Regions from separate parts of the Streptomyces sp. NPDC045968 genome, predicted to be linked through region 3. Evidence: riboswitches for the same ligand, from Rfam matches in the RefSeq annotation. Region 3 holds a riboswitch; each other region holds the start of a gene.
The links. A riboswitch is a leader RNA that binds a small molecule or an ion and turns the genes downstream of it on or off. The one in region 3 is predicted to bind cyclic di-AMP.

Region 1 (7,221 bases), on a different contig from region 3:
TACTGCCGGAGTTCACCGAACGCACCGCGACGGGAACCCGGACCCTCGACCCGTACTCGAAGCTGCTGTCCGAGCGGATCGTCTTCCTGGGCACGCCCGTGGACGACACCGCGACGACCGACCTCATCGCTCAGTTCATGTACCTGGAGCACGCGGAGCCCGACCGGCCGATCTCGCTGTACATCAACTCCCCCGGCGGCTCGTTCACCGCCATGGCCGCGATCTACGACACGATGCAGTACCTCACCTGCGAGGTGGAGACCTTCTGTCTCGGTCAGGCCGGTTCCTCCGCGGCCGTTCTGCTGGCGGCCGGCGCGCCCGGCCGGCGACATGCCCTGCCCGGCGCCCGGGTAGTCATTCAGCAGCCCTCCCTGCCCGAGGCCGTGCGGGGCCAGCCCTCCGATCTGGAGATCGAGGCACGGGAGTTGATGCGCGTGCACGAGATGCTCACGGGAATGCTGGTCCGGCACACCGGCCGGTCCGCGGAGCAGGTCGCCGCCGACCTCGACCGGGACACCATCCTCGACGCCGCTGCCGCCAAGGCGTACGGGCTGGTGGACCACGTCATGGAGAACCGCAGTCCGTCCCAGCCGCCGCACACCGTGAGGTGAACCGCCGATGCCGCCACCGGAGTTCCCGCCGCTCCCCGCGCTGACCCGCGCCGAGGGGGAGTTCATCGACCGCTACCTGGAAGTGCTCGACCAACTGGGCCGGATCAATCCGGCGCGCGGCAGCGACACCTACAGCGCGCTCCGCGCGGCGCAGGCACTGGCCTCCCGGGCCGGAGCGCTGCGCGACGCGCTCGCCTCCATGCACGAGCGGGGCGAAACGCAGATCCACGCCGGCACCTTGGCGCGGGCGTTGCGGGTGCTCGACGGGGAGCGGCGCGCGGAGCGGGTCACCGTACCCCCCGTCGGCGCCAGTTGACCGACCGCTCCCCCGACTCCCCTTCGCGACCGGTTCTTCGGGCGCACCCGTCCGACACGCCCGATCCTCGTACCGAATTTCCTCGCTCGTTCGGCGTAGGCCGTCCCCCTCACGAAGGACAGCTCAACTTGCGCAAAGCGAGTGGAGTGTGAGCGGAATTCAGCGCTCCGCCGCTGGTACGAGGCGGGCCGGGGAGCCGGTCTCCCGACTCAAATCCTCCCTGTCCACCCGAATGGATCAGTCGTGATGAGCCTCACATAACACCGTTTCAGCTCGGAAAACCGGCACTGAGTGAGTCAAGATCCCTGGGACGACAAGCCCCCGCCACCGCGGCGGGGCGGTCCGGGCGGACGCCGAGTCCTGCCGCTGTCCGGATGACTGGTCGACAGGAGTGGATCGGCAGGAGTGGAGGACCCGAGCACAACGGGTCGACCGGGAGACCGGCCGTCCCTCGGGGTGAAGCCGCCAAGCGCGGCCGGGCAACTTCGCCAGCCCGAACCCGACAGGTCATCCTTCACAGGCGGCTGACGAAGGGTTGCGCATGTCTGCGCAGGTTCATGTCCCGTCACTTCTCGCCCGGGCCGGTACGGCCTCGGTACTCACTCTCGCCATCGGCACCACCATGCTGGCCCCGGGCATCGTGAACGATGCCGAGGCCGCCACCCATTCGACGAAGGCGCTCAGCATCGCCGCCTCGAAGAAGGGTGCACCCTACAAGTACGGTGCCGCGGGCCCCCGCCGCTTCGACTGTTCGGGGCTGACGCTGTACTCGTTCAAGAGGGTGGGCAAGAAGCTTCCCCGCACGGCGCAGCAGCAGTACAACAAGACCCGCCACATCTCCTCGTCGCAGCGCAAACGCGGCGATCTGGTCTTCTTCCATTCCGGGCGCAGCGTCTACCACGTGGGCATCTACGCCGGCCACGGCCGGATCTGGCACTCCCCGAAGTCCGGGTCGGTCGTGCGCCTGGAGCGGATCTGGTCCAAGAGCGTCTGGTACGGACGGGTGCGCTGACCGGCGCCCCTGCTGCCTCAGTGCAGCAGGGGCCCACCCACCAGCACGAGTCCCAGCGCGGTGAGTGCCGCGCCGCTGCCGCCCTCGATCGCCCTGGCGGTACGCGGCCGGCGCAGCCACCGGCCGAGCCGGTCCACGAGCAGGGCCACGGCCGGGAACCAGATGAGCGCCAGCAGTACGACGACGGCCGCGAGCAGCAGCGTCCTCGGCAGGGGCGGTTCGCCGTCGGGCACGAACTGGGGCAGCAGGCTGAGGAAGAGCACGGGCGCCTTGGGGTTCAGGGCGTTGGTCAGGAATCCCTGCCGCAGCGAGCGCCCGAGCGCTTCGGGGCTCGCCCCCGGTGCCGTGTCCTGATCCGCCCCGGCCGTAGCCGGCCGCCGCCGTATCGCGTACAGCGCGCTCAGTCCGAGGTAGAGCACATACGCGCCGCCGAGCAGCTGGACGGTGCGGAAGAGCACGGGCATCGCCACCAGCACAGCGGCGAGGCCCGCCACGGCGAGCGCGGTGTGCACCAGCAGCCCCCCGGCGACGCCCAGCGCGGTGGCCACTCCGGCCCGGCGCGAGGCCAGGGCATTGCGTACGACCACGGTGAAGTCGGCGCCCGGCAGCGCCACCATTCCCGCGGCGACTCCGATGAAGGCCAGCAGTTGTGCGTCCATGGGTACACCATGGACCGGCCGGGCCTTTAGCGTGTACTTGCAATCTTCTGGGTCTGCCTAAAGGAACGCTTAATGTACGACCCGACACGCCTGGCGGCGCTGGTGGCGGTCGCCGAGGCCGGTTCGATCACGCGGGCCGCGGCCCGGCTGGGCTACACGGCCCCCGCGCTCTCGCAGCAGCTGGCCAAACTGGAGCGGGAGGCCGGTGCGGAGCTGTTGGTGCGCCACCACCGCGGCGCACGGCTCACCGCGGCCGGTGAGCTGCTGGCGGGTCGGGCCCGGCGGGTCCTGGACGAGATGGACCAGGCGCGCCACGAGCTGGCGCGGCTCTCCGGGCTGTCCGGCGGGCGGCTGAGGGTCGCCACGTTCACCACGGCCGGCATCCACCTGCTGCCTCCGGTGCTGAGCGCCTTCCGCCGTGCCCATCCGGACGTCGAGCTGACCGTCACGGATCTGGAGCCGCCCGGCGGGGTCGCCGCCGTGGCCTCGGGCGAGGTGGACCTCGCGCTGACGCACGCGTACGAACCGGCGGTCGCCGATCCGCCCCCCGCGGGGGTGGTTGTCGAACCGCTGCTGGTCGAGGAGCTGGTCCTGATCACCGCCGTCGGGCAGGTCCTCTCGGAGGGCACGGGGCGGCTGCCGGTCACCGAGCTCGCCGGCCGCCCCCTGATCAGCAGCGCGCCGACGCATCCGCCCCGGCGCGGTGTGGAGAGCGCCCTGGCCGAGGCGGGGGCGACGCCGGCCGTGGTCTGCGAGTCCCCCGGCTACGCGCTGGTGTGCGCTCTGGTCAGCGCGGGGCTCGGGGCGGCGGTGGTACCGGAGATGGTCGCAGCGATGTCCCCGACGCCGGTGGCGGTGCGCCGGCTCGACCCTCCGGCCTTCCGCCGGACCATTTCCGTGGTGCACCGCGGTGACCGGGCGACCGCGGCGGCGGCGACGCTGACGGCGCTGTTGCGCAGCGGCTTCGGCCGCGCGGCCGCAGCGCAGTGATGGACCGTTTCCTCCGGGGTCAGCTCTGGACCGGGACGGTCCACGGCAGCGCGATCGAGACCGTCTTGCCCCCTTCGGCCGTGGGACTGACCGTGAGCCGCCCGCCGCACTCCTTGGCCAGACAGCGGATGATGACCATGCCGCGCCCGTTGTCCTGCTGGACGGCCACGGGCAGCCGGCGGGGCCAGCGAGGGTGACTGTCCGTCACCCCCACGTACAGCTCCTCGTCCCGGTCGAGCCGGAGTTCCACGGTGAACGTGGGCGACTGGCCCAACGTGTGCTGCACGGCGTTGGTGGCCAGTTCGGAGACGATCAGGCGGATGCTGTCGGCGAACTCGGCGTCGTCCGGGAGGCCCCACTCGGTGAGTACCCGGGCCACATATCTGCGCGCCGAGGAGACCGAGACCGGATCGCTCGGCAGAGTGACGGATGCTTCTTGATGGTCTGCCATGGCGGCGCCGTCCCTTCCCGGCCCGGCCGACACGAGATCGGCCAGGGTTGTGCTTCGCGCCAGATTGACACTGATGCTGCCCTCTGTAACGACGTTGCACCAAGATATGCAGATATCTGTCGCTCAAAGCGGTGAACTCCGCCGCGGGACGGTGGCGCTTCTCCGCGGCGGCCCGGGTGGCCTCCCGTTTCAGCCGGGCTGAACCGACGCGCCATCGGGAGCGGTCCGTACGATCGTGGCCACCGCTGCCGAGATCTGCTCCGCCGTCAGATCGGCCCGGGCGGTCAGCCGCAGCCGGGAGATCCCGTCCGGCACCGACGGGGGCCGGAAGCAGCCCACCGCGATTCCGGCGGCGCGGCAGTCGGCCGCCCAGCGCACCGCGGCGTCCGCGGACGGCGCACGGACCGCCACCACCGCGGCGTCGGGACGGGCCGCCGTGAGCCCGGCGGCGGTCAGCCGTTCGTGCAGGGCCGTGGCCACCGCGCGGGCCAGGCCGGCCCTTTCCGGTTCACGCCTCAGCAGGTCCAGGGCTCCCAGGGCGCCGCCGGCAGCCGCCGGGGCGAGTCCGGTGTCGAAGATGAACGTACGGGCGGTGTTGATCAGGTGGTCGATGACCCGGGCCGGTCCGAGGACCGCCCCGCCCTGGCTGCCCAGGGACTTGGACAGGGTGAGGGTGGCGACGATCCCCTCGCCGCCCGCGAGTCCGACGGCGGCGAGCGCACCGCGCCCGCCTTCCCCGAGGACGCCCAGCCCATGTGCGTCGTCGACCAGCAGTGCGGCGTTCTCCGCCCGGCACGCGTCGGCGAGCTCCGTCAGCGGAGCGGCGTCACCGTCCACCGAGAAGACCGAGTCGGTCACGGCCAGCGCCCGTCCGTCGTGCGCGTGCAGCGCCTTGCGCACGGCGTCGGGCTCCGCGTGCGGCACGACGGACGTCGCCGCCCGGGAGAGCCGGCACCCGTCGACGATCGATGCGTGGTTGCCCGCGTCGGAGACGATCAGGGAGCCGTGGCCCGAGAGCGCGGTGAGGGCGGCGAGGTTGGCCGCGTAGCCGGAGGAGAACACCAGGGCCGCCTCGAATCCGCAGAACGCGGCGAGTTCGCGTTCGAGTGCGGCGTGCAGGGCGGTGGAACCGGTGACGAGTCGCGATCCGGTGGCGCCCGCGCCCCATCGCAGCGCCGCGTCGGCGGCCGCGGCGGTGACCTCGGGGTGCCGGGTGAGGCCCAGATAGTCGTTGCTCGCGAGGTCCAGCAGTTCCGTTTCCGCGGGTCGCGGCCGCAGCGTGCGGACGAGTCCGGCGGCGGCACGGCGACGGGCCTCGGCGTCGATCCAGTCGAACGGGGCGAAGGACATGGGGTGGTCCCTTTTGTAGGCAGCTCACAGACACTAGCCGCGGGCGCAGCAGGTCAGGGTGTGGCAATACCCACACCCTTCGCCGCCTCTTCTGTCTGGTTCCTCCTTGGCCGATGACCGTGCCGTACGTCAGGATCATCGCCATGGACCTGCTGAACACGCTGGTGGACAAGGGGTTGCGGCGCGAACTGCCGACCCGCGAAGAAGCGCTCGCCGTGCTGGCGACCTCCGACGACGAACTGCTCGACGTGGTGGCCGCCGCGGGCCGGGTACGCCGCCAGTGGTTCGGGCGGCGCGTGAAACTGAACTATCTGGTCAACCTCAAGTCCGGGCTCTGCCCCGAGGACTGCTCGTACTGCTCGCAGCGGCTCGGGTCGAAGGCGGAGATCCTCAAGTACACCTGGCTGAAGCCGGACGAGGCGTCCAAGGCGGCCGCCGCCGGGGTGGCGGGCGGCGCGAAGCGTGTCTGCCTGGTGGCGAGCGGACGCGGTCCGACGGACCGCGATGTCGACCGGGTGTCGCAGACCATCGAGGCGATCAAGGACCAGAACGAGGGCGTCGAGGTGTGCGCCTGTCTCGGCCTGCTCTCCGACGGACAGGCCGAGCGGCTGCGCTCGGCGGGCGCCGACGCGTACAACCACAATCTCAACACGTCCGAGGGGACGTACGGCGAGATCACCACCACGCACACCTACGCGGACCGGGTGGAGACCGTGCAGCAGGCGCAGGCCGCCGGGCTGTCCGCCTGCTCCGGGCTGATCGCCGGCATGGGTGAGAGCGACGCGGACCTGGTCGATGTCGTGTTCTCGCTGCGCGAGCTGGACCCGGACTCCGTGCCGGTCAACTTCCTCATCCCGTTCGAGGGCACCCCGCTCGCGAAGGAGTGGAACCTCAGCCCGCAGCGCTGTCTGCGCATTCTCGCGATGGTCCGGTTCGTCTGCCCGGATGTCGAGGTGCGGCTCGCGGGCGGGCGCGAGGTCCATCTCCGTTCGATGCAGCCGCTCGCCCTGCACCTGGTCAACTCGATCTTCCTGGGTGACTACCTGACCAGTGAGGGCCAGGCGGGCCAGGCCGATCTGGACATGATCGCGGACGCCGGTTTCGAGGTGGAGGGCGCGGGTACGACGACGCTGCCCCGGCACCGTACGCAGGCCGGCGGTGGCTGCGGCTCGCACGAGGGGGGCTGCGCACCTTGCGGCGAGCCCGTGGACGAGGGGGCCGCGGGCGAGGCTGTCGCAGACGCCGCCGAGGTGTCTGCGGCACGCACGGACCTGGTGGCGGTCCGCCGTCGCGGTGCCGGTACGGATCTCGCACCCAATGCCTGAGCCGCTCTCCCCCGCCGCGTTGCGTGCCCTGGACCGGGCCCATGTATGGCATCCCTACGGCCCGATGCCGGGCCGCCAGGAACCGCTGGTCGTGGAGTCCGCGTCCGGAGTACGGCTCCGGCTCGCCGAAGAGGCCTACGGGCAGCGCGAGTTGGTGGACGGCATGTCGTCCTGGTGGTCCGCGGTGCACGGCTACAACCACCCGGTGCTCAACGAGGCGGCGCGCGGCCAGCTGGACCGGATGAGCCATGTGATGTTCGGCGGGCTCACCCATGAGCCCGCCGTACGGCTGGCGACCCGGCTGGTGGAGATCACCCCGGAGCCGTTGCGGCACGTGTTCCTCGCCGACTCCGGTTCGGTGTCGGTCGAGGTGGCCGTGAAGATGTGCCTGCAGTTCTGGCGCTCGGCCGGACAGCCGGCCAAGCGGCGGCTGCTGACCTGGCGCGGCGGCTACCACGGGGACACCTGGCAGCCGATGTCGGTGTGTGATCCCCAGGGCGGGATGCA
Region 2 (7,221 bases), on a different contig from region 3:
AGCAGTCCTCGAAGGCGGCCCCGACGATCTTCCCGAGCGGATCGTTTCCGTCGCCGGCCCCGGGCTCGACGTCAAGATCCCGTTCCGCGGTGGGTACGAGCACTTCAAGGCGACGAGCCGTCAGGCGGCGACGCCGGAGGGCCAGTTGCCCGTCTACGAATGGTGGGAGCGCACGGAAGTACCCGGCTAGCACCGTGGGGGGCGGATGCCCCTCAGCGCTCCAGAACGCACCCCGTGGCCGCCCGCGCATAGGAGTGCAGCGCGGTGATGACCTCGGGCCGCGAGCGGCGGCCGGCGAGCACGTCCATCTGGTAGCCGTCCTCCATCGCCACGAAGTTCGAGGCGGTCATGCGCGCGGTGTCCGTCAGCGCGAAGTGGCCCTGGGACTCACCGAGCACCAGGATCCCCTGGTAGACCCCGATCTGGCGTTCCGTGAGGACGCTGTCGAGGGCTGCCGCCTTCGGGTCGCGCAGCGTGCGGGGCCAGTACTCGAAGAGAAGCCGTGGCAGCCGGTCCTGCGGGCCGGCTGCCACGCCTGACGCGATACAGGTGCGCAGCCGCTCCCGCGCGTCCGTGTGCTGCTCGGCCGCAGTGTCGCGGTCCCGGCAGAACCGCTCGATGGCCTGCTGGAAGGTCTCGTACATCAGGGCGTCGAGGTCGTCGTAGTAGTAGAGGACCGCCGCGGGCGTGACGCCCGCCTCCTCGGCCACGTCCCGCAGCCGCAGCCCTTCGAGGCCCCGGTTCAGCAGCGCCCGTCCGGCCGCCTCGCCCAGCTGGGCCCGCCGCGCTTCCTGGTCCTTGTGCCGTGCCATCGTGCCCACTCCCGCTCATTCACTGAAGACGATCAAAAAGATACCGTTCCAGCTCTTGACCGCGCCAGACGCATTTCGTTAAATCAGCGTTTAACGAATCGAGGTGGCCCAGGGCCGCCTCTTGCTGGAAGGCAGCCATGACCACAGACGCCATCGGGGCCGAGCCCGAGCCCTCACCCGCGCCACCCCTCACCGCGAAGGGCCTGCGGGGCGATTCCGTGGGTCTGGTCGCCACGGTCGCCCTCGGACTCGCCTCCGTGGCGCCCGCGTACAGCATCGCCGTCACGCTGGGTCTGGTGACCCTGGTGGTCGGCGACCTCGCCCCGGCCGCCCTGCTCCTCGGCTTCATACCGATCCTGCTCACCGCGTTCGCCTTCCGGGAGCTGAACCGGGAGATGCCGGACTGCGGAACCACCTTCGTATGGAACACGCGGGTGTTCGGCCCGGCCTTCGGCTGGCTCGCCGGCGGCTGGACGGTCCTGGTCGCCACCGTCATCGCGATGACCGCGCTCGCCCAGGTCGGCGCCACCGCCCTCCTCGGCTTCCTGGGCCTCGACGCGGCCTCGGGGAGCACCCCGGTCGTCACAGCCGTCGCCGTTCTGCTGCTCGCCGTGGCGGTCGCGGTCGCCTACCGGGGCGTCCAGCTCGCCGCGTACGTCCAGTACGCGATGCTGGGACTCCAGCTCGTCGCGCTCCTCGCGTTCGGCGTCACCGCGTTCGCCCGCGAAGGCGCGGCCACCCCGTCCCTGAGCTGGCTCAACCCCTTCGGCTTCGACAGTTTCGCCTCGTTCTCGGAGGCGGTCCTGCTGTGCCTCTTCATCTACTGGGGCTGGGACGCGCTGATCACCTTCAACGAGGAAACGGTCGACAGCGCGCGCACGCCCGGCAGGGCCGCCGTGACGTCCACTCTGATCCTCGTCGTCACCTATCTGTTCACCGCCTTCGCCGCGGTCTCCTTCGCCGGCACCGGAAGCTCGGGGCTCGGACTGGGGAACGAGGAGACCGCCGCCGACGTCCTGACCGGCCTGGCGCCCGCGGTGCTCGGTGACACCCTGGCCAAGGTCGTACAACTCGCCATCGGCGTCTCGGCCGTGGGCGCCCTGCTGACGTGCACCGTCTCCACCCCGCGCGCCACCCTGTCGATGAGCGCGCACGGCGCCCTGCCCGCCGCCTTCGGCCGCATACACCCCCGGTTCCGGACACCGGCGTTCGGCACGGTGTTCTTCGGCGCCGCGGCGGCCGTGACGCTGTCCCTCCTCACGCTGGTCTCGGCCGACTTCCTCGGCGACGCCGTCCTCTCGGTGGGGCTGCTGATCGCCTTCTACTACGGCGTCACAGGATTCGCCTGCGCCTGGTACTTCCGCGGACATCTGCGGCGCTCTCCGCGTGACCTGCTGGTCAAGGGAGTCATGCCCGTCGCCGGCGGCCTGATGATGCTGGCGGCGTTCGTGCGCAGCTCGTACGACATGTTCGACCCCGCCTACGGCTACACGTCGCTGGGCGGAGTCGGCGGTGTCTTCCTGCTCGGCGTCGGCTCCCTCGTCCTCGGGGCCGCCGTGATGCTCCTCATCCGCTCCCGGCACGCCCCCTTCTTCCGCGACGGCCGTACGTCCGTCGCCACCCTGTCCCTCACGGAGGACTGACCACTCATGCGCACCCTCGCCATCGCCGCCGTACAGACCACTCCCGTGCCGCACGACCTGCGCGCCACCTGGGACCGCTTCGCCGACCGCGTCCGCGCGGTGCGCGACACGTTTCCCCATGTGCAGCTCGTCGTCGTGCCCGAGCTGATGCTCGCCGCGGAGGCACCGCTGCTCCAGGCACGCGCGGACTGGATGCGGGAGGCCGCCGTACCGGTCCCGGGCCCGCTCACCGACCTCGTCTGCGCCCTGGCCCGTGAGACCGGCCTGTGGCTGGTGCCGGGCAGTCTCTACGAGCGCGCCGACGACGGGCACACGTACAACACCGCGCTCGCGGTCTCCCCGGCGGGCGAGATCGTGGCCCGGTACCGCAAGATCTTTCCGTGGCAGCCCTACGAACAGGCAAGCCCGGGAAACGAGTTCGTCGTCTTCGACCTGCCCGGCATCGGCCGCGCGGGGCTCGCCATCTGCTACGACGGCTCGTTCCCGGAGACCGCCAGGCAGCTGGCCTGGCTCGGCGCCGAGGTCATCCTCCAGCCCACCCTCACCACGACACGGGACCGGGAGATGGAACTGGTCTGCGCGCGTGCCAACGCCTGGACCAACCAGCTCTACGTCGTCAGTCTCAACGCGGCCGACCCGGCCGGCGTCGGCGCCAGCGCGATCGTCGATCCCGAGGGAATCGTGCGCCAGCAGGCCGGGGCGGGCGAGGAGGTCCTGGTCGACGTCCTGGATCTCGACACCGTGACCCGTGTCCGAACATACGGTTCCGCCGGCCTCAACCGGCCGTGGGACCAGCTCGCGCGTTACGGCCACCGGATCCCTCTGCCGATGTACGGAGGGACGTTCCGGCCCACCCCGCACGACCAGGCTCGTACGCAAGGCTAAAAATGATGCCAATACGGACTTTTCACAGCAATAACCTTCTATAGCCCAATGCATTCTTTTCGCCCGAACCGCGACCACTCCCCCTTCACGCAAATCACCCTTTTCGGACTCAGTGGCCAGCGTCACGTCCGGGATTGGCAGGTTCCTGACGTGTGCCCCGCATCCCTTCTGCGGGAAGAGAGTTGACTCCGCGGTTCGGGTGAATTCACCGGCGATCCAGTTCATCGATCTTGCAAATGAATTGTGATCAGGAATTCAGGGCTTGTCCCCTTCGGCTTTTCTCGCCTACGGTCACCCTCAATCCGGATGGAACGCCGAATCCTGCCGCCGTCCGGGAACCCAGACCACTCACGCCCGGCAGGAGCGGGGGACCCAGGTAAGTCGCCGATCCGTTATGCGGAACGGCTCGGGGTTAAGTCGCATGCACCTGCGGCCAGGCATCTCCAGCCTGAACCCGACAGCTCACCTCGTAGGCGACGGAGAGGAATTCGCCATGCCCACGATGGGTAAGCACCGCCGTACCAAGTCCAGCCCCCTGACCCGCGGTCTCGTCGCCGTGACCGCAGGCGGAGCCGTCCTCGCCCTTCCGGTGATCGGCGCCACCACCGCGTCCGCGGCACCGGCCCAATCGGTCGCCGCCGAAAAGTCAGTGGCCGCCCCCGCCAAGGCAATCACCGCGCAGAAGACCGGGATCACCAGCTATTCCGTCGTCAAGGGCGATACTCTGCACAAGATCGCCGAGACGCATTCCGTGAATGGCGGCTGGAAGAAGCTGTACAAGGACAACAAGAAGGCCATCGGCAAGAATCCTGGGCTCATTCGCCCGGGCCTCAAGCTGACGCTTGGCGCCAAGTCCGAAGCCAAGGCTTCCGGTTCCTCCTACGAGCGTGCGTCCGCCGGCAGCGAGCGCGCCGACCGCTCCGAGCGGTCGACCACGCCGGTCGTGAAGACCGCCGCCCCCGCCGCGCAGCCCGCGACCTACACGAACGACCTCGACGGCTGGATCAAGGAATCGCTGGCCGTCATGGCCGAGCACGGCATCCCCGGCACCTACGAGGGCATCCACCGCAACATCATGCGCGAGTCCTCGGGCAACCCGCAGGTCGTCAACAACTGGGACTCGAACGCCGCCGCGGGCATCCCGTCCAAGGGCCTCCTCCAGGTCATCGACCCGACGTTCCAGGCCTACCACGTGCCCGGTACGTCGATGGACAGCTTCGACCCGGTCGCCAACATCACCGCCGCGTGCAACTACGCCGCCGACAAGTACGGCTCCATCGACAACGTCTTCGGCGCCTACTGATCCCCTGGCGAACGGTCACGGTTCACGACTGCCGGGTGGCGAGGGTCCGACAGGCCCTCGCCACCCGGCAGTTCCGCGTACGCGCCGACCGTGGAAGACTCACGTCCATGCCCGAAATCCAGCTCCTGCGCCACGACCACGCCGCCGCCCTGCTCGCGTTCGAGCAGGAGAACCGGGCCTACTTCGCCGCCTCGGTTCCGGACCGCGGCGACGAGTACTTCGCACACTTCGACGCACGCCACAGCAGCCTCCTGGCCGAACAGGCCGAGGGGCTCTGCTATTTCCATGTGCTGGTGGGCGACGGGGGCGAGGTGCTGGGCCGGGTGAACCTGGTGGACGTGGCGGACGGTTCCGCCGAGCTCGGATACCGGATCGCCGAGAAGGCCGCCGGCCAAGGCCTGGCCACGACCGCCGTCCGCCGGATATGCGTCCTGGCCGCCACGCAGTACGGCCTCACCACACTGCGGGCCGCGACCACGCCGGACAACGCCGGCTCACAGGCGGTACTGGCCCGCACGGGATTCGTACGCACGGGAGAGACCGTGCTCGAGGGGCAGCCGGGGCTCGCCTACGAACGGCCGCTGGGCGCGGACGTGCTGCTCCCCTGACACCCGTCACGGGGCCAGGGTTCCTCCGGCGTGAGGGTGGTGACGAGCCGGGGCCGGCCCGCCACCACCACGCAGGGACTGCGCCGCCCGGCGTCAGTCGCGGTCGGTCTCCTCGCGGACGATCGTGCCGCTGGCCGCGTCGACCTCGAATTCGGTCTTGTTCCAGTCCTTGGCCACCACGTCGACCGCCCACACCAGGGTGTCGTCGTCGTTGGTGTCCAGGCCGATGGAGGTGACCGTTCCCTTCTTCTTGGCCGTCGCCACCTTGGCCGCCTGCTCGGGCGTCTGCTTGGCCCTGGCGATCCAGTCGGCCATCTCGGTCTTGTCGGCCGCGTCCTGATCGGTGTCCGGCGACGACTCGATCACCTTGCCGGAGATCGCGTCGATACGGATGGTGTGCGCGGCTCCATCCGTCTCGACGACCTCGGCGACCCACCGGGGACCGGTGCCGCTGCCGCTCGGGCTGGGGCTGCCGCTCGGCGAGGCACTGCCGCCGGGGCTGGGGCTGCCGCTGGGACTGGCCGTGCCACCGGGGCTCGCGCTACCGGTCGGCGAGGCGCTCTCGCTCGCGTCGGTACGCCGGTCGGTGTCGTCGTCCAGGCCCTCGAGGTCGAGCTCGACCAGCTTGCTGCCCGGTACGGCCCCGACCGCGACCTTGGCCGCCTTGTCGTAGGTGACCTTGGTGGTTGCGAGGAGCTCCTTGCGCTCGGTCTGGTCCTCGGTCAGCTTCGGGCTGCCGGAAGGACTCGCGGACGGGGAGGTCGTCTGCTTCGGGATGACCTTGGCGGCCTCCGATGTAGCCGCCCCTGTCTGGTCACCACTGTCCTGCCCGCATCCCGCGACCAGCGCGGAGGCGACGACGGCGGCGCACAGGGCACCGGTGATACGGAGGCGGCGGGCGCGCGGGGAGACAGTGGTTTTTCGTCGGAATTCAAGGCTCATACACGCATGACTAGCCCCCTCACCGGCAGGTCATGTTGTCCTGCGGGCCGGGTCACCCGATCGAACGCGCGTCTCCGCCCGTTGGCGGTCATCCGCTCCGGGCGCGCCGTGGTCGCGGGTGCGAAACAATGGGGGGCACAGCCACGGACACGGCTTCCGCCGACGTCCGGTCGGGAGGCCCTCATGGATTACGCGGAGAGTTACGAGCTGATATTCCAGACCCACGGCGCGGCGGACGACGTGGTCGTGGTCCGGATGACCGACCGGTCCGGGGCGGGTGGATACCCGGTGTACGAGGACGACACCGGCATCGTGCGCGCGGAGATCAGCGACCGCGGTGAGGTACGCATGGTGGCGAGCGGCGGCCACCAGGCGCCCGGGATCCCCCTGCTCGCGCGGGCCCTGAGCGAGGGACCGCCCCGCGCCCGCTGAGCGGCCGAGCACGCGCACCGCGGCGCGCCACGCGCCGCGGTGCCGCTGTGTGCTGTCTCTTCCACAGCTACTGACGGTCAAAGTCCGTTCATGCCCGTTCTTCGTCTGAATCTGTTTACATTCCGGCACCCCAGCCGTAATCTGAGCGCGAAACCACAGACTCGGGCATGGAACGGATACGAAACCACATGTACGCACCGGAGCGGCAGCAGGAGATCCTCCGCCTCGCCCAGGAGAGCGGACGCGTCGACGTGCTCTCCCTCGCAGAGGAGTTCCAGGTGACCGCCGAGACCGTGCGGCGCGACCTGAAGGCGCTGGACCGGGCCGGGCTGCTGCGCCGGGTGCACGGCGGCGCGATTCCGGCCGGGCGGCTCGGCTTCGAGCCCGACCTCGCCGAGCGCGACGCGGTGGCCGCGGACGAGAAGGACCGCATCGCGGCCGCCGCCCTGGGCGAGCTCCCCGTGGACGGCAACGTGATCATCGACGCGGGCACCACGACGGCCCGGCTGGCCGCCGCCCTCCCACTCGACTCCTCCCTGACCGTGGTGACCCACGCACTGCCCGTGGCGGCCCGCCTCGCCGACCATCCCGGAATC
Region 3 (7,221 bases):
GGCAGTTACGACAGCGGTTCCACCCACGGCTACGAGGCCGGCGGCGGTTACGGGAGCGGTTACGACACCGCCCAGGGCGCCACGTACGGCTACGACCAGGGTTACCCGGCCGCCGGGCAGGGCCACAGCGGCGAGTACGACTCCACTCAGTGGGACACCGGCGCGCATCAGACCGCCTCGTACGACGCGTACGCCGCCCACCCGCACGAGCCGCACGAGCACCAGCAGCAATACGACAGCACCGGGCAGTGGGACACCTCCGGATGGGCCCAGGCGGGCCAGACCGGTCAGGCCGAGCAGTGGGCGACGACCGACACCGGCGCGTTCCCCACCACCACCTTCGACGCCACGAGCTACGAGACCGGCGCGTACGCCACCACGGCATTCGTGGACGCGGGAGCCGACACCGGCGCCTACGACGCCACCGCCTGGAACTCCGGCGCCACGCCCGAGAACGCGCCGTACGAGCCCGAACAGCTGTCGTACTCCTCGTACGAACAACAGCCGGCCGAGCAGCAGGCCGCTTACGAGCCGTACGCGACAGCCGAGTTCAGCACCGTGGACGCGGACACCGACGCCGACACCCGCCCGCACCCCGAGGCCCACGAGACCGCGGCCGATCCCGAATCCGAATCCGGGACCGACGAACCCGAGCTCCTGACCGCGGCCTCGCACTCCACCACCACCCCCCGCCCGGCCGGCCGAGCGCCCCGCGGCGGCGCGGGCAGCCGTGGCCGACGCCGTACCCCCGCCAAGCGGTCCGCACTCCTGACCGTCGCCGTCCCCTCGGCCTGCGTCATGAGCGTCGCGGGCATCGCGGCCGCCTCGGTCAGCGGAATCTCCGCCGGCGAGGAGAAGAAGGACACCACCACCTCGGTGGCGGCGGCCGACCCCGCCACCGTCAAGCCGGTGGCCGCCAACAACGAGCTGGACACCCAGCTCGCCAACCTCAGCGCCGACGCCGACGACTTCGCCGACCGCGCCAGCCGCACCCAGGAGCGCATCGACCTGCGGGAGCGGCAGGCCGCCGAGAAGAAGCAGCGCCAGGAGGAGGCCGCACGCCGCGAGGCACTGCGCCCCAAGTTCGCGCTGCCGGTCACGCAGCACGGTCTCAGCGCGTACTACGGCCAGGCGGGCGTCAACTGGATGTCCGTGCACACGGGCGTCGACTTCCCCGTCGGGTACGGCACTCCGGTGATGGCCGCGACCGACGGCACCGTCCGCACCCAGTTGAACAGCGCCTACGGCAACATGGCCATCGTGACGGCGGCCGACGGCACCGAGACCTGGTACTGCCACCTCAGCAGCATCAGAATCCGCTCGGGCACGGTGCAGGCGGGCGACACCATCGCGTACGCCGGGGATTCCGGGAATTCCACCGGCCCGCACCTGCACTTCGAGGTCCGGCCCGGCGGCGGCTCGGCGATCGACCCGATGCCCTGGTTCCGGAGCCACGGCCTCAACCCGAACTGATCACCACAGGGTGGATTGGCTGTGGCCCCGTCCAGGAGGACGGGGCCACAGCCAATCCGCACGAGCGCCGCGGAACTACAGCTTCTCGACCGGCGCGTAGCGCAGCAGGAGCTTCTTCGGCCGCTCGTCCCCGAAGTCGACCGTGGCCTTCGCCTGATCGCCGAAGCCCTCGACCGCCGTCACCGTGCCCAGACCGAACTGGTCGTGCGTGACCCGGTCCCCCACCACCAGCGTGACCACCGGCTTGTCCGCGGTGCGCCGGGTGGCGAAGCCCGAGGGACCGGACTTCGAGCGCGAGGACGACAGCGAGGACGTGATCCCCGACGTCGGTCCGGCCGGAGCGGCCATCGGGCCCTTGCGCTTCCACTCCAGATGCTGGTCCGGGATCTCCTCCAGGAACCGCGAGGGCGGGTTGTACGAGGGCTGGCCCCACGCACTGCGCATCGCGGCCCGGGTCAGATACAGCCGCTCGCGGGCGCGGGTGATGCCGACATAGGCGAGCCGCCGCTCCTCCTCCAGCTCCTTGGCCTGGCCGAGCGCCCGCATGTGCGGAAAGACGCCGTCCTCCATGCCGGTGAGGAAGACGACCGGGAACTCCAGCCCCTTGGCCGTGTGCAGCGTCATCAGCGTGATGACGCCGGAGCCTTCCTCGTCCTCGTCGGGGATCTGGTCGGAGTCGGCGACGAGTGCGACCTTCTCCAGGAATTCGGCGAGCGTGCCCGCGCCCTCCTCAGCCGCCGCGCGCTCCTGCTCGAATTCGAGGGCGACGGCCGCCAGTTCCTGAAGGTTCTCGATGCGCGTCTCGTCCTGCGGATCGGTCGACGCCTGGAGCTCGGCGAGATATCCGGTGCGCTCCATGACCGCTTCCAGGACGACCGCGGGGCCCGCCCCCGACTCGACGATGGTGCGAAGCTCCTCCATCAGCGTGTTGAAGCGCTTCACGGCGTTCGACGAGCGGGCCGCCATGCCGTACGCCTCGTCGACGCGGCGCAGGGCCTGCGGGAAGGAGATCTTCTCGCGCATCGACAGGGCGTCGATCATCGCCTCGGCGCGGTCACCGATACCGCGCTTCGGCACGTTCAGGATGCGGCGCAGCGGGACGGTGTCCTCCGGGTTGGCGAGGACCCGGAGGTAGGCCAGGACGTCGCGGACCTCCTTGCGCTCGTAGAAGCGCACACCGCCGACGACCTTGTAGGGCAGGCCGACCCGGATGAAGATCTCTTCGAAGACACGGGACTGCGCGTTCGTACGGTAGAAGACGGCGACGTCGCCCGCCTTCGCGTCACCGGCGTCGGTGAGCCGGTCGATCTCGTCGGCGATGAACTGCGCCTCGTCGTGCTCGGTGTCCGCGACGTACCCCGTGATCCGGGCGCCGGTGCCGGCGTTCGTCCAGAGGTTCTTGGGGCGGCGGCTCTCGTTGCGCTCGATGACCGCGTTGGCCGCGGACAGGATCGTCTGCGTGGAGCGGTAGTTCTGCTCCAGCATGATCGTGGTGGCGTTCGGATAGTCCTCCTCGAACTGGAGGATGTTGCGGATGGTCGCGCCCCGGAAGGCGTAGATCGACTGGTCCGCGTCACCGACGACACACAGCTCGGCGGGGGCGTCGGCCTCACCGGCCGGGCCCACCAGCTCGCGTACGAGGGTGTACTGCGCGTGGTTGGTGTCCTGGTACTCGTCGACCAGGACGTGCCGGAAGCGGCGGCGGTAGTGCTCGGCGACATCGGGGAACGCCTGGAGCAGGTGCACCGTCGTCATGATGATGTCGTCGAAGTCCAGGGCGTTGGCCTCGCGCAGCCGTGCCTGGTACATCGCGTACGCCTGGGCGAGGGTCTTCTCGAAGCCGTCCGCCGCCTGCCCGGCGAAGGTCTCCTCGTCGATCAGCTCGTTCTTCAGATTCGAGACCTTGGCCGTGAACGACTTCGGCGGGTAGCGCTTCGGGTCGAGGTCCAGATCGCGGCAGACGAGCGCCATCAGCCGCTTGGAGTCCGCGGCGTCGTAGATCGAGAACGAGGAGGTGAAGCCGAGCCTCTTGGACTCGCGGCGCAGGATGCGTACGCACGCGCTGTGGAAGGTCATGACCCACATGGCGTTGGCGCGCGGCCCGACGAGCTGCTCGACCCGCTCCTTCATCTCGCCCGCGGCCTTGTTGGTGAAGGTGATCGCGAGGATCTGGCCGGGGTGGACGCCCCGCTCGGCCAGCAGATGGGCGATCCGGTGGGTGAGCACGCGGGTCTTGCCCGATCCGGCACCGGCGACGATGAGCAGCGGCGAACCGGCGTGCACGACCGCGGCACGCTGCTCGGTGTTCAGCCCGTCGAGCAGCGCGGCGGCGTCGATGACCGGACGGGGGGCACCGTCGCGGTAGTACCCCTCGCGGGGCGGCGGGGGCGCGTCGAAGACGCCCTCGAAGAGACCCTCCGGCACCGCTTCGGGTGCGTGGTCCTCGGGAGGCGGCGGGGGCCCTTCCTCCGAGTTCTGGAGGCCGGTCAGGAAGCTGTCGTCAAAGAGGCTGCTCATCGCTTGACGAGTCTAGGCGGCCCCACTGACACCCCGGGGCCGCATTCCGCAGGAAGGCGTCCGGGGCATGCGCGCACGGAGACCGGGCGGCCACACGGCGTGAGGGCGGCGAGGGCCTTCGACGGTCCGGCCGTACCGCTTCCCGCAAGGTCACGAAAATGTATCGGGCATATCGAACATCAACCTTCACAGGGACGCCACGGGTTGGCTAGCGTGCGTCGTCGGGCGGCCCGTACTCCCTTGAGGCGAACCACGCCGAGCGGGCGCCCACGCCGAATCCAGCTGCCCCCAGGGGCATTCGGAACCGGGGACCCACACGCAGCACCGGGGTGAATCGGTCCACAGCCCTCACGTGGACCGTAGGGCAGCCTTCCGTTCCGCCCGAACCCGACAGCTAACCCGGTAGGCGGTCCACGGAAGGAGATGCCGGCCTTGTCGTCGCATCGCAAACCGCGCACCCGTATGCGCACCACCTCACACGGCATCGGACTCACGACGGCCGCGCTGGCCTCTGTGACGCTGATCTCCACGCAGACCGCGACGGCCGCGCCCGCTGCGCCCCGGCCGAGCATCGAGGACGTACAGAAGAAGGTCGACGACCTCTACCGGCAGGCCGGCACCGCGACCCAGCAGTACAACAAGGCGAAGTCCGCCTCCACCCAGCAGCGCGCGAAGGTCGACGGGCTGCTGGACGCCGCGGCGAAGCGCGCCGAGAAGCTGAACGAGACGCGGCGCGAACTGGGGCGGTTCGCGGCGGCGCAGTACCGCAGCGGTGCGGTCGCGCCGACGGCCACGTTCTTCCTCGCGGACGACCCGCAGTCGTACTTCGACCAGGACCAGCTGATGGCGCGGATGACCAGCCAGCAGCAGAAGACGGTCTCGGACTTCCGTACGCAGCAGAAGGCGGCGGCGAAGAAGCGCGTCGAGGCCACCAAGAGCCTGGAGACGCTCACCGAGGCGCAGACCACGCTGCGGGCCAGCAAGCAGCAGGTGCAGGAGAAGCTGACCGAGGCGCGCAGCCTGCTGTCGGAGCTGACCGCCAAGGAGAAGGCGCGGCTCGCGGAGCTGGAGCGCGAGAAGGAGGCGGAGGCCGAGCGCAAGGCGCAGGAGCTGGCCCGTCAGCAGGCCGCCGCCGCGGAGGCCGAGCGCCAGGCCCAGGAGGACGCGGCGAAGGAGGACGCCGGGCAGCCCGACAGCGGCACGGACACCGGGACCGGGAGCGGTACGGACGCGGACAGCGGCTACGCGGCGAAGGCGGAGAAGGTCCTCGCCTTCGCACGGGCCCAGATCGGGAAGCCGTACGTCTGGGGGGCGACGGGCCCCGCCTCGTACGACTGCTCGGGGCTGACGCAGGCGGCCTGGAAGGCGGCGGGCGTCGACCTGCCCCGTACCACCTGGGACCAGGTGGAGGTCGGCACCCGGGTGGCCACGGCGGATCTGCGGCCGGGCGACCTGGTCTTCTTCTACGACGACATCAGCCACGTCGGCATCTACAAGGGCGACGGCATGATGATCCACGCGCCGAAGCCGGGGGCGAACGTGCGCGAGGAGTCGATCTACTACATGCCGATCTACGGGAGCGTGCGGCCGGCGTGACGCCGAGGCCCCCGCACCCGTCCCGCTCACGTCAGGACCGGCCGTAAGGCCCGCCTGAACCGGGCAGTCGCCCCGCGAACCGCTGTGGGACCATCCGCATGACGACCCCTGGGGGGGGCGAAGCGGTGGTGGACACGAGGAGTTCGGTGTGAACACGGGTGGGGAGCGGGGCGGTTCGTCCGTGCCTGACGAGGAGTGGGAGCGATTCCTCCGGGAGTCGGCGGAGGGCACGGCGGACGCACCCGAGGAGCCGTCGGCGCGGGCTCGCCTCGTGGCGCGGCGGCTGCGCGAGGAGTCCGCGTCTCCGGAGGCGTGGCGCGCGTACTCCCCGGCCCGGCCGCGGCGGAAGGCGGGCTGGTACGCGGTCGGCCTGGTGGTCGTACTGGCCCTACTGGTCGTGGCGGTGGCTCCGGACCGGGTGACCGGATGGTTCGGCGGGGACGGCGGAGCCGGCGAGCCGCTCGCGGCGGAGTCGGAACGCCCGGACCAGCCGCCTCCCGGGAATGCCGGTACGGGGGCCCAGCGGCCCACGCGCGAGGAACCGTTCAAGGGCTCTCCTGCGGCGCGCTGGGCCGGCGGCACGGCCGGGATCACGGTCCCCGCGGCCAGGGCGACCGGGTGGATGAACACGGCGCAGGTGGAGGAGGCTCTCGGGCGGACCCTCGACTTCCTCGACGCGTCCGGTCTGGAACCGGGCGTGCTGCGGGGTGAGCACCCGGACAGGGCGATCGCGCTGATCAACCCCCACCAGAAGGACGTCCAGGCCTATCTGGCGGCCGCGTTCCGCACTCCGAGCAGGAAGAACAACCCGCTGCTGCTCTTCAGCCGGTTCGAGACGTCGCACGCGCGCCTGGTCGGGGACGTGGTCAGGACCCGGGGGCGGATGACGTACCGGGAGGGCGAGCGCGGAGCCCTTCAGGTGACCACCGACGTCACGTACGTGTATCCGGTCGCGCGGGCCGCGGACAGCGACGAGATCGCGCGCACGATCGTGCGCCGTGAGCTGGTGCTGAACTGGGACGACCCCGCGAAGGTGGTCACCGAGCCGGGCACCTTCTCCCTCGTCTCGTACTCGGCCGACACGGCCAACGGCGGCTGCGAGACCTTCAACGGCTACCTCACCCCGGCGTTCGGCGCGGGCCGGCCGGACACCGGAGCGGGTGACGAGATGGACCCCTACGACCGCAGTACGCCAATGGCCGAGCGGATGAAGGCCGGGGACGAGGGGTGCGGAATCGCGACGCGGTCCTGAGCGGGGCCGGGGCCTCGCTCGGGACTCAGGTCCAGAGGGTGGCGATGAAGATGTTGGCGACCGTCAGACCGCCGACCGCCGCGAACTCGCCCTTTCCGGCCCGCTCCTCGTCCCGCTTGACGTAGACGATCCCGAGGATCACGACCAGGATCAGCAGCTTGACGCCGATCTTGATGTTGTTCACGGTCTGGTCGTCGGCCTGGTTGAGGCCGACCAGGGCGACTCCCGTGACCAGCATGGTCAGCGCGCCGTGCAGCATGGCCGGTACGAAGCGGGCCGTGCCGGCACCCATCGCCTTCATCTGGGTCAGGAAACCGCCGAGCAGCGAGGCGATACCGATGATGTGCAGGGCGACGAAGACATTGATGAGTACGTCCATGACC
Region 4 (7,221 bases), on a different contig from region 3:
CAGGAGGACGCCCTCCAGCGGCTGTGGCCGAAGTGGGGGCTGGACATCGACGGACAGCGCGTCCTCGATCTGCCCGAGCTGTTCGACGGGCTGCCGGTCATCCTGGAGATCGGCTTCGGGATGGGCGAGGCCACCGCGCAGATGGCGGCCGACGACCCGGGCACCGGGATCCTGGCCGTCGACGTGCACACCCCCGGGCAGGGCAATCTGCTCGGCCTCGCGGACCGGGCGGGTCTGACCAACGTCCGCGTGGCCAACGGTGACGCGATCATCCTGCTGCGCGAGATGCTCGCCCCCGAGGCACTCGACGGCCTCCGGGTGTACTTCCCCGACCCCTGGCCCAAGGCGCGCCACCACAAGAGGCGGCTGATCCAGCCGGAGTTCCTCGACCTGGTGGCGCAGCGGATGAAGCCGGGCGCCGTGATCCACTGCGCGACCGACTGGGAGCCGTACGCGGAGCAGATGCTGGAGGTGCTCACCGCGCACCCCCGCTTCGCGAACACACAGGCGGACGGCGGATACGCACCACGGCCCGCGTTCCGGCCCCTGACCCGGTTCGAGGGCCAGGGCCTGGACAAGGGACACGTCGTGCACGACCTGCTCTTCGCCCGCGTCTGAGTCCGCCGGACGCCGTCGTGCCGCCGTGCCGCCGGCTCTTTCCGGGCCGGATGCTTCCCGGCCACGCGCCCCTCGCCCCGTGGTCAGGTGTCGGTTCCCCTCGTTAGGGTCGTCGGGTGTACGAGTGGTCCGCGCAGCACCAGCAGCCGCAGCCGGCCGTCCCGGTTCTCGAGGAGCAACGGCTCGACGAGATCCTGGGCGCCGTGCCGGAGCGCGGGCAGTGGCGTGACCGGCCGCGCCGCGTCGGCATGGTGTGGCGCAGCAGGACGTTCCGTGCCGGTGCGGTGATCTCCGTACTCGCGCTCTGCGGGCTGCTCATCCTGTCCCTGGTCCGCGAGCAGACCGGTACGCAGGGTTTCCTCGTCGGGCTCGGGCTCGCCGTGCTGCCCGTGCCGCTGCTGATGGCGGCCTTCCGCTGGCTGGACCGGGTCGAGCCGGGCCCCTGGCGGAGTCTGTTGTTCTCCTTCGCCTGGGGGGCGTGCGCCGCCGCGCTGGTCGCGATCACCGCGAACACCTTCGCGGCGCGCTGGATAGCCACGGCGACCGCGGACCCGTCGAGCGCCGACACCCTCGGTGCGACGGTGATAGCGCCGGTCGTCGAGGAGAGCGCGAAGGCCGCCGCGGTTCTGTTGATCTTCCTCTTCCGGAGACGGGAGTTCAGCGGTGTCGTCGACGGCATCGTGGTCGCCGGATTCACCGCGACCGGTTTCGCGTTCACCGAGAACATCCTCTACCTGGGCAATGCCTTCGGCGAGGACCAGCAGTTGGGCAGCACGGGCATCGGTGCGGTGACGGCCGGGACCTTCTTCGTCCGCGTGGTGATGTCGCCGTTCGCGCACCCCCTGTTCACCGTGCTCACCGGCATCGGTTTCGGGATCGCCGCGCTCAGCGCGCGGCGCCACCGGGCCCGCCGGATCGTGGTCCCCCTGCTGGGACTCGCCCTCGCCATGGGGATGCACGCCCTGTGGAACGGCTCGTCGACCTTCGGCCGGTACGGCTTCTTCGCGGTGTACGGGGCGTTCATGGTCCCGGCGTTCGCCCTCGTGACCTGGCTGGCGATCTGGTCGCGCCAGCGCGAGCTGCGCACGCTCGCCGCCGAGCTGCCCGCGTACGCGGCGGCCGGCTGGCTCTCCCCCGCCGAACCGTCGGCGCTCTCCTCGATGCGGGCCCGCGGTATGGCCCGTGACGTGGCCCGCCACTGGAACAGCGGCCCGGGCCGGGCCGGCGCCAGGGCCGCGGCCCGGTCGGTGGCCGAGTACGAGTCGTTCGCGACGTCACTGGCCGTGCTGCGGCGAAGGGCCCGGCGCGGGGCGGCGGGCGCGGACTTCGCCGTACGGGAGCGGGAGCTGCTGCACCACCTCTGGGAGCGCCGGGAGATCGCCGGCCCGGCACTCACGTACGCGGCGGGCCGGCTCAAGCCCCGGCCGTCGGCACCGCTCCCGGCCCCGCACCGGTGGTACGGCGGCTACAACCCGTACCTGAACCCGGCGGCGCCGCCCACCGGGCTCCCGTACCAGCAACGTCCGTACCAGGAACCTCCGGACCAGCAACATCCGTACCAGCAACGCCCGTACCACCAGCCGCCGTACCGTCAGGCCCCGTACGACTCACCTCGCCGTCCCGCTCGGTGAGCGTGTCAGGCGGAGGCTTCCGTGAGCGCCGCCTGCTCCTGCTCGGTCAGCCGGAGGCCGGCGACCGCGACGAGCGCGGGCACCTGCTCGACCGTACGGGCCGACGCGATGGGCGCCACCACGGTGGGACGGGCGGCCAGCCAGGCCAGGGCGACGGTGGCGATCTCGGCGCCACGCTCCGTCGCGATCGTGTCGAGCGCCGCGAGCACCTTCTGTCCGCGCTCCGACTCCAGGTGCTGGCCCGCCTTGTCGGCCCGCGGGCTGTCGACCGTGGCGCCCGCGCGGTACTTGCCGGTGAGGAAGCCCGAGGCCAGGGCGAAGTACGGGACGGCGGCGAGACCGGCGGCGGCGGCCGTGTCCTGGAGCCCGCCCTCGTAGGTGTCGCGTGAGACGAGGTTGTAGTGCGGCTGCAGAGCGACGTAACGGGCCAGCCCCTCGCGCTCGGAGAAGTCCAGCGAGGCCCGCAGCCGCTCGGGGCTGATGTTGGACGCGGCGATCTCGCGCACCTTGCCGTCCTTCACCAGCTGGTCGAGCGCGGTGATGATCTCCTCGACGGGGACGGTCTCGTCGTCGAAGTGCGTGTAATAGAGGTCGATGTGGTCCGTGCCGAGCCGGCGCAGCGATTCCTCGGCCGCTCCCTTGATGGTGGCGGCGGAGAGCCCCTTGTACGAGGGGTGGGCACCGACCTTCGTGGCGACGACGATGTCGGAGCGGTTGCCCCGCGAGGCGAGCCACTTGCCGACGACGGTCTCCGATTCGCCGCCCTCGTTGCCCGGCGCCCAGGCCGAGTAGGCATCGGCGGTGTCGATGAAGTTGCCGCCGGCCGCGGCATAGGCGTCCAGCACGGCGAAGGACTGTGCCTCGTCGGCCGTCCAGCCGAAGACATTGCCGCCGAGGGCGAGGGGGAAGACCTGAAGGCCGGAGGAACCGAGCGTACGGAGTGAAGTCATGGGTGGTTCAACCCCGTCCCCGGACCGCGCTATTCCACCAGGAGACGGCAGACCGGCAGCCCTGACGTCGGGGGGTGTGCGTCAGGGCTGCCGGGGTTCAGGTGCGTCCGGGGTGCGGGACGCGGTGTCTCAGCTGCCGGGTCTCAGATCGTCAGGCCCTTGCCGCGGAGCCAGCTCATCGGGTCGATGCCCGAGCCGCCGGCGGTGTGGACCTCCAGGTGGAGGTGCGCACCGCTCGCGTTGCCGGTGTCGCCGACGCGGCCGATGGTCTCGCCGGTCTTGACCCGCTGGCCCGCGCTGACGTGGATCGAGGACTGGTGGCTGTACGTGACCTCGGTACCGTCGTCGAGCTCGATGACGGTGTGGTAGCCGTACGACGTGTGCCAGCCGGCCGATGTGACGGTCCCGCCGTGCACGGCCTTGATCGGTGTGCCCGCCTGTGCCGCGAAGTCGAGGCCGGTGTGCTGGCCGGAGGACCACATGGAGCCGGACTGGCCGTACGTCGCGGTGATCGAGTACGAGGAGACCGGCAGGGCGTAGCTCGCGGCGAGCTTGGCAAGCCGCTCGGCCTCGGCCTTGCGCTCGGCGGCTTCCTCGGCCGCCTTCTTCTCGGCGGCGGCCTTGGCCTCCGCCTCGGTCTGCTGGGCCTTGGCCTCGGCTGCGGCCTTCTCGGCCGCCGCCTCCTCCTGGGCGGCCCTGGCCTCGGCGTCCGCGCTGGCCTGCTGCTGCTCGGCCTGCTGGAGGATCCGGGTGCGCAGCGCCTCTCCGGCGTCCGTCGCGCCCTGCTCGGCCTCGGCGGTGGTGATGCCGGCGGTGGTGAGCGGGGACGACACGGCCACCGTGGCGGTGTCCTTCGCGTCGGTGTCGCCGGACATCAAAGAGCCGACACCGGGAAGGGACTTGGCGTCGGGCAGATTGTCCGCGATGGAATCGGGAAGAGAGATGGAGACCGGCGGCTTGCCCTGAGCGGTGGCCATGCCACCCGCACCGACGGCCGCGATGACGCCGACCCCGAGGACGGTGGAACTACGAGCGAGACCGCGCTGCTTGGCTACGCGATGCCTGCCGCGAACCGGCCGGATGGACTCCTCCGTGGGATTCCATTCCTCCCAGGTCCTGTCCGGGCCGCCGAGAGTATCGGTGGCAAAGGGTGACGGGGCCTCGGGGGCAGGCTTGTTGGACGCCACGTGGGCGCACTCCTTTCCTTCCTTCTCGCCTACCGGGTTAGCTGACGGGTTCGGAGCAGGAAGGTCTCCTACGGGCCGCTCTGCCTCTCGCGAGACACAGGTGGCCCGATTCACCCCATGTAGGTGGTTCCCCGGTTCCCTTGCGGAATTCGGCGCTCGCGCACGGTGCCGCCTCTTGCGACGACTTGGACGACCGCGCTGCGTTATCGAACGTTAATAGACAGACGGGTGCGATTCCAAGCTGTTCCGAGTGATCGTTCGTGACTTTGGCCTGGACGTACCGGGATACAACCGGGTGCAATCGGGCGAGTTGAACACCCATCGAGGGGCAACCCGTTTCTGACGTTGTGTCAAATGTTATGCGGAGGGGCATCCTTCGATTACGGACGGTGGCCCCGTTCCGCAGCACCGGACGCGCGGCCTCCGCCGACGGCCCGTCACCCGGTGGCTCATTCCGTTCGTTCGCGGTTCCCCCGGCCCACGATCTTCACGGTCCTCCGGCGCTCGGGCTGCCCCTCAGCCGGCCGGCCGACCGCGAGCAGTGCCATGTCGTCCGTGGACCGGCCGCCCGTATGCAGGCGTACGTCGTCGATGAGCGCGGACAGCAGCTCCTCGGGCCCGGGGAAGATCCGCCCGCGCAACCGGTCCGCCGGATCGTAGAAGACACCGGCCGGGTCCCGCGCCTCGGAGAGGCCGTCCGTGAACATCAGCAGCGTCGTCCCCGCGGGCAGCAGCCACTCCTCCGACCGGTCCGGCCACACACCCAGATCCATCCCGAGCGGCAGCGCGGGCGAGGCCGACACCAGCACGTCCAGTTTTCCGTCGGCGTGCAGCAGGATCGGCTCCGGGTGCCCCCTGTTGACCAGCCTCACGAGGCCGGCCCCCGACGGGATCTCCGCGAGCGCGGCGGTGATGAACCCTTCCATCGCATCGAGCCCGCCGCGCCGCGTCCCCTCCCGCGCCAGCGCACGCTCCAGGCGCTGCGCCACGCCCTCCAGCGAACGCTCCTGCTCCGCGGCCTCCCGGAACGCCCCGATGACCACCGCCACCGCCCCGACGGCGTCGAGGCCCTTGCCCCGTACGTCCCCGACCACCAGCCGCACCCCGTACGGAGTGTCCGCGACGGCGAACAGGTCGCCGCCGACGAACTCGTCCGCCTGGGCCGCCTCGTACCGTGCCGCGACGTGGAGCCCGCCGATCCGGTCGGCCGGCGTGGGCAGCACCGCCCGCATGGCGGTCTCCGCGATGACCCGCGCCGACGCCAGCTGCTTGTTGCCCCGCCGGACGACACCGTTGACGAACAGGGCGAGCAGCCCGGCCGTGACCACGGTGACCAGCTCGATCACGGGCTCCACCTGGCTGAGCGTGCGGCTGTACAGGTCCAGCACCGCCATCACGAGAACCGCGGCGATACCCGTCCGGACCGTACTGGCCCGCGAGAAGAACGGTGCGGCGATCAGAGGAGCCGCCACGAAAAGGGGGACGGGGGTGAAGGTGGGCGGGGTGGTGAGGTCGAAGAGCGCACCGCCCGCGATCATCAGGGCGGGCAGCACGCGGACGAACCGACGGGCACGGACTCCCCCGACAGCTCCGCCCCGTCCTGTGTCGCGCTTCCCCACCTGAGTTTCTCCTGCCCGGGTCCGCCTACGGTTGCGGACGGTACCGCGCCCCATCCAGGCTGACCGGCGCCGCGCCGCGCGGCGACTCGTCATCGGCCAAAGGGGGGAGCGCGCGGAGGCGCTTCCCACGACCCGGTCACGCACTGTCCGCGAGCGCGGGCGGGATCATCACGCCGCGTCATGGGCCGAGCGGGCCGTCACGGCCTGCCGGACCCAGGAAACGACTCGGGCCCGGCACGCTGTGTGCGTACCGGGCCCGGTCCTTCAGTAGCGGGGACAGGATTTGAACCTGCGACCTCTGGGTTATGAGCCCAGCGAGCTACCGAGCTGCTCCACCCCGCGTCGTAAACACAACTCTACGGCATCCCGGACGGACTCATGACCACCCTCGCGGTCGCTCCTCACGGGCCCTCGTCGCGCGACCGCTTCCCGCGCCTCCCGGGCGACGGCGGTCAGCCGGTCTCCGGTACGCAGAGGACGGAGACCCGTTGCACGTGGTTGCTGCCGAAGCCGCCCCTGTTCCAGCGCTGGACGACCGGCTGCGTACTGCCGGTGGCGTCGGTGGCACGGACGCCGAGCACATGGCTGCCGGGGGTGGCCGCCCAGTGCGCACGCCAGCCCCGCCACGCCCAGGCGTGCGTACCGGAGTCGTACCCCTCCGGCGTGGTGAGCACGGCATCGCTCCACGTCAGGCAGGTGTCCGTGCTCACCTCGACGCGTACGACGGGAGCCCGCCCGGACCACGCGCGGCCTTCCAGCAGCACCGCTCCGGGCCGTACGACACGGGTCCGTGACATGAAGTCGGGGAAGCCCGGCGGGATCATCAGCGCCCGGGGAGCGATACGGGTGACCGCCTCGCCCGGCTCGTCGGCCTCCTGCCGGTAGCGGTAGGCGACCGCCTGCTGGAACCCGGCGAACGGGGTCGCGGTGAGGGTGATCTCGCGCAGCCACTTCACGGACGCCATGCCGTACCAGCCGGGCACCACCAGCCGCAGCGGAAAGCCGTGCTGCGGCGGCAGCGGCGCTCCGTTCATGCCGTACGCGACCAGCACCTCCGGGTCGGAGCCCCCGGCCACGTCGAGGGGCAGGCTCCGCCGGTAGTCCTGCTCGACCCCGCGCTCCACCCCGTGGTCCGAGCCCCCGAAAACGGCCTCGACGGCGTCCGCCTCCACACCGGCCTCGGCGAGCAGCAGCCGCAGGGGCACACCGGTCCACT

Region 1: another riboswitch for cyclic di-AMP. It lies ahead of AC07FA_RS30050 (C40 family peptidase); the one in region 3 lies ahead of AC07FA_RS24355 (C40 family peptidase).
Region 2: another riboswitch for cyclic di-AMP. It lies ahead of AC07FA_RS16690 (transglycosylase SLT domain-containing protein); the one in region 3 lies ahead of AC07FA_RS24355 (C40 family peptidase).
Region 4: another riboswitch for cyclic di-AMP. It lies ahead of AC07FA_RS12840 (M23 family metallopeptidase); the one in region 3 lies ahead of AC07FA_RS24355 (C40 family peptidase).

Annotation. Positions count from the first base shown of each region.
Region 1 is NZ_JBWKLF010000012.1:95,735-102,955, forward strand. It holds gene AC07FA_RS30040 (ATP-dependent Clp protease proteolytic subunit) at 1-611, shown strand, start outside; gene AC07FA_RS30045 (hypothetical protein) at 619-927, shown strand; cyclic di-AMP (ydaO/yuaA leader) riboswitch at 1,301-1,465, shown strand; gene AC07FA_RS30050 (C40 family peptidase) at 1,469-1,939, shown strand; gene AC07FA_RS30055 (LysE family translocator) at 1,957-2,598, opposite strand; gene AC07FA_RS30060 (LysR family transcriptional regulator) at 2,671-3,588, shown strand; gene AC07FA_RS30065 (ATP-binding protein) at 3,608-4,039, opposite strand; gene AC07FA_RS30070 (8-amino-7-oxononanoate synthase) at 4,229-5,389, opposite strand; gene bioB (biotin synthase BioB) at 5,533-6,714, shown strand; gene AC07FA_RS30080 (adenosylmethionine--8-amino-7-oxononanoate transaminase) at 6,707-7,221, shown strand, end outside.
Region 2 is NZ_JBWKLF010000005.1:206,409-213,629, reverse strand. It holds gene AC07FA_RS16710 (DUF5988 family protein) at 1-190, shown strand, start outside; gene AC07FA_RS16705 (TetR/AcrR family transcriptional regulator) at 213-812, opposite strand; gene AC07FA_RS16700 (APC family permease) at 950-2,455, shown strand; gene AC07FA_RS16695 (carbon-nitrogen hydrolase family protein) at 2,462-3,340, shown strand; cyclic di-AMP (ydaO/yuaA leader) riboswitch at 3,676-3,831, shown strand; gene AC07FA_RS16690 (transglycosylase SLT domain-containing protein) at 3,834-4,643, shown strand; gene AC07FA_RS16685 (GNAT family N-acetyltransferase) at 4,751-5,251, shown strand; gene AC07FA_RS16680 (PepSY domain-containing protein) at 5,345-6,193, opposite strand; gene AC07FA_RS16675 (DUF6296 family protein) at 6,377-6,625, shown strand; gene AC07FA_RS16670 (DeoR/GlpR family DNA-binding transcription regulator) at 6,814-7,221, shown strand, end outside.
Region 3 is NZ_JBWKLF010000008.1:332,124-339,344, reverse strand. It holds gene AC07FA_RS24365 (M23 family metallopeptidase) at 1-1,473, shown strand, start outside; gene pcrA (DNA helicase PcrA) at 1,549-3,990, opposite strand; cyclic di-AMP (ydaO/yuaA leader) riboswitch at 4,251-4,415, shown strand; gene AC07FA_RS24355 (C40 family peptidase) at 4,414-5,586, shown strand; gene AC07FA_RS24350 (hypothetical protein) at 5,735-6,838, shown strand; gene AC07FA_RS24345 (hypothetical protein) at 6,864-7,217, opposite strand.
Region 4 is NZ_JBWKLF010000003.1:694,498-701,718, reverse strand. It holds gene trmB (tRNA (guanosine(46)-N7)-methyltransferase TrmB) at 1-618, shown strand, start outside; gene AC07FA_RS12850 (PrsW family intramembrane metalloprotease) at 735-2,249, shown strand; gene AC07FA_RS12845 (aldo/keto reductase) at 2,255-3,199, opposite strand; gene AC07FA_RS12840 (M23 family metallopeptidase) at 3,343-4,386, opposite strand; cyclic di-AMP (ydaO/yuaA leader) riboswitch at 4,398-4,551, opposite strand; gene AC07FA_RS12835 (PP2C family protein-serine/threonine phosphatase) at 4,836-6,005, opposite strand; tRNA gene AC07FA_RS12830 (tRNA-Met) at 6,274-6,347, opposite strand; gene AC07FA_RS12825 (sulfite oxidase) at 6,458-7,221, opposite strand, start outside.